2 regions of the Marinobacter sp. ANT_B65 genome follow, and region 2 is predicted to be linked to the other one. Evidence: riboswitches for the same ligand, from Rfam matches in the RefSeq annotation. Region 2 holds a riboswitch; the other holds the start of a gene.
The links. A riboswitch is a leader RNA that binds a small molecule or an ion and turns the genes downstream of it on or off. The one in region 2 is predicted to bind thiamine pyrophosphate.
Positions count from the first base shown of each region.

Region 1: another riboswitch for thiamine pyrophosphate. It lies ahead of CPA50_RS10775 (sodium:solute symporter family protein); the one in region 2 lies ahead of thiB (thiamine ABC transporter substrate binding subunit).

Region 1 covers NZ_NXGV01000002.1:143,029-146,230, forward strand. The annotation lists gene CPA50_RS10765 (LLM class flavin-dependent oxidoreductase) at 1-684, opposite strand, end outside; gene CPA50_RS10770 (3-oxoacyl-ACP reductase) at 684-1,457, opposite strand; TPP riboswitch at 1,516-1,611, opposite strand; TPP riboswitch at 1,692-1,799, shown strand; gene CPA50_RS10775 (sodium:solute symporter family protein) at 1,899-3,202, shown strand, end outside.
Region 2 covers NZ_NXGV01000001.1:1,838,183-1,841,384, forward strand. The annotation lists gene CPA50_RS08435 (AAA family ATPase) at 1-161, opposite strand, end outside; gene CPA50_RS08440 (metallophosphoesterase family protein) at 158-1,291, opposite strand; TPP riboswitch at 1,400-1,497, shown strand; gene thiB (thiamine ABC transporter substrate binding subunit) at 1,565-2,569, shown strand; gene thiP (thiamine/thiamine pyrophosphate ABC transporter permease) at 2,591-3,202, shown strand, end outside.

The DNA of each region.
Region 1 (3,202 bases), on a different contig from region 2:
CAGCTCGCGGCCCTGCTCCGAAGCTCCAGCCTGAAACAGCACCGGGTGCCCCTGCACCGGGCGAGGCACATTCAGTGGCCCGTCTACGCGGAAAAACTCTCCCCGATGGTTTATCGGTTGTACCTTGTCCGGGTCGGCATAATGGCCTTTCCGGTCAAACATCAGTGCATCGTCAGCCCAGGAATCCCACAACCCCAACACTGCCTGCACGAACTCGTCAGCACGACGGTAGCGCTCCGCATGGCCTGGCATAGATTCATAGCCGTGGTTGCGTGCTTCCACATCAAACATCGAAGTAACCACATTCCAGCCAATCCGCCCGCCGGAAATGTGATCCAGCGAAGCAACAAGGCGGGCCGCATGAAACGGGGTGTAAAAGGTGCTGGAAACCGTGCTGATGAACCCGATGTTTTCGGTGGCCCTGCTCATGGCAGCAATGGCCGTAAGTGGTTCCAGATACCACCAGCTGCCATCGGAGACGTTACCTGCAGTGTTGCTGTCAGCAAAAAACACTGCATCCAGTTTGCCGCGTTCTGCGGTTTGCGCCAGACGTTCGTAATAGCGGATATCACCCAGCTGCTCTACTGCCGATTCCGGGTGACGCCAGGCAGCCCTGTGGTGGCCGCAGCCCATCAGAAACAGGTTCAGATGCATCATGCGCTGATCAGATGATGAAGCTGCCATCAGTTTTTCACCAGTCCGCCATCAACCACAAGGTTCTGCCCGGTAACGGACCGCGCCCACGGCGAGGCAAAAAACAACGTGGCATCGGCAAACTCTGCCGGCGTGGTTACCCGCCGTAAGGGTGTGCTGGCGGCAATAAAATCGAACACAGCCTCAGGCGTAGCGGCGGACGCATCGGTGGTACGCAGCAGACCGCCAGACACCATATTCACAGTGATATTATCTGGTCCAAGATCCTGTGACAGGGTGCGGGTAAGCGACAGCAACGCCGCTTTACCGGCAGTGTAATCATGGTAGGGCACAACCGGATTCTGGAACAGATTGGTTCCAACATTCACTATGCGGCCAAAACCCGCTTCGCGCATGCCATCCAGCGCCGCCTGAGTAGTATTCAGGGCACCACCCACCACTCCGGAAAACTGTTGATTCATGTCTTCCCAGGTCAGCTGGTCTGCATTTGCACGGGCATCACCGTTAAACGAAAAATCCGGCAAGGCATTATTGATCACCGTGGTCACTGGCATACCAAAATGCTGCTGAGCGGAAGCAAACATAGCCTTTACTGCTTTGCGGTCAGTAACGTCTGCCTGCACCGCCAGCGCCCGTTCCGGAGCTTCAGCGGCCAGTTTTTCAGCCGCGTCGGCACTGTTGCGATAGTTGATCACAACCCTGGCGCCCTCACGCAGGAAGGCACGCACCAGGTGCTCACCCAGACCACGGGCACCGCCCGTTACCAGCACCAGTTGTTGGTCAAGACCTAAAGAATTTTGCATAGACACCTCAAAAGAGAGGCGAAGGTATGAATAGGCAGATGCGGTGCAGCATCCCGGCTGCACCTGCGGCTGACATCCCTTCGCCAGTGTGAACTGGATCAGGTTCAACGGGTGTTATCTCAGCCCTGCATGCAGGACACCCCGTGTCGAATCGAAACCATAACACACCAAATACTCAGATATGTAGGCCAGGACTCATGCAATTGACAACTACTGGCAGACTTTCTACTCTGTCAACATTCCTGGGGGAGCCGGTTAACGGCTGAGATTCCGCATCCTGTGCGGTAACCCTTCGAACCTGATCCGGGTAATGCCGGCGAAGGGAAGGAAAGCGCCCGCTGAGCGCATGCCTGCGTGTCTTTTTCTTCCTTCGCGACCGTCCCGGTAGCAAACCACTTTCAGCAATTTTGCTATCCGCCTGCAGGGCAAGGAAGACAACCGATGTTAAGCTCCTCTACCGCACTGGTGTGGCTGGTTTTATTCGCCGCCCTGTTCGCAATACCCGGCCTGATATACGCCCGCCGCAAGCAGGATAAGCTGGACGACTTTCTGGTCGCCCGCAACAGCCAGAGCAGCTCCGCCACTTTACTGACTCTGCTGGCTACCACTCTCGGCACCTGGATTCTGTTCGGGCCGGCACAGGCCGCAACCTGGGGCGGCATTGGCGCAGTTACCGGCTACGCTCTGGGCGCGCTGGCGCCACGTCTCATTATGATTCCTCTGGGCAACCGCATTCGCACTCTCATGCCCGAAGGCCACACCCTCACCGAATTTGTACTCGGTCGCTATGGACGAGTGATGTACGGATTTGTGCTGGTCATCATGGTTTTCTATCTGTTTATCAGCCTCACGGCTGGCCTGACCGCCATCGCAAAAATGGTCTCCCTGCTCGCTCCCGTGCCACTGTGGCTTACCGCCAGCATTGTGATGGCTGCCACTCTGCTTTATACCCTGTATGGCGGGCTGCGCGTGACCATCTTTACTGACCGGGTGCAGATGCTGGTCATCCTGCCCTTTCTGATTCTGCTGATCGGCTTTGGCTGGCAGGCGACCGGCGGCCTGGCCCCTGCCCTGCAAGGTTTGCAGGCAAAAGCACCGCACCTTCTTGATCCTCTGGACATCAACGGGCTGAAATCCGGCCTCACATTCTTTATCGCGGTGGTGCTGACCGGGCTGTTTTATCAGGGAACCTGGCAGCGTATTTTCGCCGCCCGTGATAACAAAGTGATTCGCAACGGCTTTATCATCAGCGGCCTGCTGAGTTTTCCCATCATATTTATCATGGGTCTGTTCGGCCTGGCGTTTGTGGGGCTGGACTTGCCCGGTGACGGCTCGGTTGCACTGTTCAGCGTGTTACTGGCAAATGTGCCTCTGTGGTTTGCCATAGGCCTGTTGCCTTTCGGGCTGGCACTGATTATGAGCAGTGCAGACTCCACCATAAGTGGGCTGACCAGTATTATGGTGGTAGACCTGCGCCGGTTACTGCCTAAACTGAGCAATCACAACCTGCTATCGCTGTCGCGCTGGCTGATTGTGGTTTTGTCGGTGCCGGTGCTGTTCGTAGCCGCTCAAGGCTACAGTGTGCTCTATCTGTTTCTGCTGGCAGACCTGTTGTGTTGCGCTGCGGCGTTCCCGGTCTTTTTCGGCTTCTACAACGCCCGCTACCAAAGCTACAATGCCGCCCTCAGCACCTTTGCTGGTCTGGTCGCCGGGCTTATGGTATTTCCTGCGCCCGGTGCACCGAC
Region 2 (3,202 bases):
CGGTAGCGCTCAAAAAAGGCGGCGCGGATTGCACGCACCAGGGTGCTTTTGCCGGATTCGTTGGGGCCATGTATCAGGTTGATACCGGGCTGAAGGTTATCCAGCTCAAGGCCTTGCCGGAACTGGCGAAACTGCTCAACCCGTATGCGCTGAAGTTTCACTGGGCCACCTCCGCGTCCATGGGCTTAAGCAGGCCTGCCAGAATGGCGAGAGCATCACGAGCCGCCCCGGCTGCATCGGTGTTATCCGCCGATTGCTGGCTCTCCCGTAATTCCCGAACCACGTCGCCGAGATAACCGTCGGCATGCAACGCGGCGATGTCGTCGTCCGTCGGTTCAAGCTGCAGCCCGGTGCGGTCACAGGTAACGCTGCGATAGCGGGCCTCGGCAATGGAAAGCGCATCAGTCAGCTGCTGATCGCCGGCCAAAGTAAGAGTGCCATTAAGCTTGAGGTCCAGAACGGACGCTTCAGGCAGATGCTTCAACCGGTCCAGTAACTGATCCAGATCAGAAGGCACAGATAAGGTTTCCCGCCACTGATGCCACTGATAGCGCGCGGTTTCGTACCGCGTAACCTTCGGGGTGGAACCCGCCTCTTCGATATCAACAATCAGGACGTATCCAGCGTCGTTATTCCGGAAGCGTTCTGGTTCCGGCGTACCGCTGTACCAGGTGCGTTCGTTGATTTCCCGCACGCCGTGCCAGTCGCCCAGAGCCAGGTAATCCAGCCTTGCAGATTCTGTTCTCCCGGGGGCAATGGGGTTGGTTGAATCAATATCCTCGGGCAGCACGCCTTGTACGCTGCCGTGGGCCAGCCCGACACGCAACATAGACGGAGGAGTTTCCATACCGTCGAACGGCTGTGTCAGGTCACCATAGGTATGGCGCTGCGTCAGGGGCGCGGACAGCACCGCAATGCCCTGCTCCTGCAACCGGGTAACACCGGATTCAAGCGCTAGTTGGACGTTATCCGGAACGGCACCAATCCTCTTTGCCCGGGTCCATACACTCTCTGCAAGCGCCGCATCGTGATTGCCGGGGAGCATCACCCAGGGCCCGGCGAAACCTCGGGTGGCATTGAAAACACGGCGAATGGTGCGATCGGAGACCGTCTGGGCATCAAAAACATCACCGGCCACCAGCACAGCATCACACTGATGTTTTGTCGCTAACGCGGCCAGCCGTTCGATCGCCTCGTAACGTGCCTCCACGAGTGCAGCACCATCTTCGGCATCAAACCGGCTATATGTGCGGCCCATTTGCCAGTCAGCTGTGTGTAAAAATCTTGGCACCAGTTTTCTCCTCGCTTTCAGTCTGGTGGCGGCCCACCACGCTCGTCGCACAATACAGGCTTCCGCAGCGGCCATAAAGAACTGCCAATGTGAGCATGGTACACTCAACGCAACTCAACGGGGTGCCGGGCAAATGCCGGGCTGAGACCATACCCGCGGAACCTGATCCGGATTATGCCGGCGAAGGGATTGAGCACTCACCGGCCTCGGTGGGGCCCGCGGCATGGTTAACCCCCAATGATTTTTCTGGTTTGTTGCGGAGGTTATATCACTATGCTCATCCGGGCATTTACGCTGCTCCTGCTCGCCCTGGCCTCTGTTTCTGCCAGTGCCGGGAAAGTACCAACTCTTACAATTTATACCCACCCTTCGTTTGCCGCTGAATGGGGCCCCGGGCCTGCCGTTAAAGAAGCTTTTGAGAAGACCTGCAACTGCCGGATTAACTATGTGGTTCTGGACAGCGGCGGTGACATTCTTCAGCGTTTGCGCCTTGAAGGGGAAAGCACCCAGGCAGACCTGGTGCTGGGGCTGGACACAGGCACCATGGAAACAACGAGACAGACAGGTTTACTCGCCAGCCACAAAACCGATCTGTCAGCCCTGAACCTACCCATCGACTGGCAGGACTCAGTGTTTGTGCCATACGACTGGGGCTACTTCGCTTTTGTTTATGATACCGAACAGTTACCCAACCCACCTGAGAGCCTGGAAGCTCTTATCGCAGCACCTGATGATCTGAAGATCATTATCCAGGATCCCAGAACCAGCACACCCGGGCTTGGGCTCTTGCTGTGGATGCGCCACGTTTATGGCGATCAGGCTGCGGAAAAGTGGCAGCAACTCAAAGGTAAAATCCTCACCACCACCAAAAGCTGGAGTGACGGCTATTTCTCGCTGTTCATGAACGGTGAAGCGCCGATGATTCTCTCCTACAGCACGTCTCCTGCCTACCACATGGCTGTTGATAAAACCGAGCGCTATCAGGCCGCTGAATTCAGGGAAGGTCACTATCTGCAGGTTGAAGTAGCTGCCCTGGTACAGTCATCCCAGCAAAAAGAACTGGGCCAGGAATTCCTCGACTTCATGCTCAGTGCCGGTTTCCAGCGTCATATTCCTCTCAAGAACGTGATGTACCCGGCTACGGATCTGGGTAGCGAATTGCCGGATGTGTTCGAAAAACTGATTCACCCTTCAGCACCACTCTATTTCGACCCGAAAACCGTAACAGACAACCGGCGTGAGTGGCTCAATGAGTGGCTGGATGCCATGACCCGTTAATAAATGGGCACGGAAAATTCAATGAATTACCAACCCTGCTCTCGATGGGCGGCGCTCCCCCATAGGGCACCGTTCAGCCGTCCCGGCTGGCGGCTCTGGCCAGGGCTGATCATTGCCTGCGCACTGGTATTGCTGGCAACAGCTGGCCTGGGCTCGCTCATCCTGGAAGCCTCTTTACCAGATCTGAGTGAACTCTGGCGCAACCGCTACCTGCGTACAGTGGTTACCTTTACCCTGTGGCAGGCGTTTCTATCCACGGCTATCAGCCTGCTTGTGGCTGTTCCCCTGGCCAGAATCCTGGCCAGACAACCTGTTTTCCCCGGGCGCTCTGTTTTGCTCCGTCTGATGGAGCTGAGCCTTGTGCTTCCGTCCATCGTAGCTGTCTCTGGTCTGGTCAGCGTTTATGGCCGCCAGGGGTGGTTTACAGACCTGGTCAACGACTGGCTGGGTATGTCCTGGAACCTTTACGGTATCAACGGAATTGTTCTGGCCCACGTATTTTTCAACGCGCCCCTTGCCACACGTATTCTTTTACAGGCCATTGAGAGCGCACCGGCACCGCAACGGCGGATTGCAGCCCAGCTCGGGCTTGGGCGCTGGCTGTACTGGCGGGCGGTGGAATGGCCTGCGGTC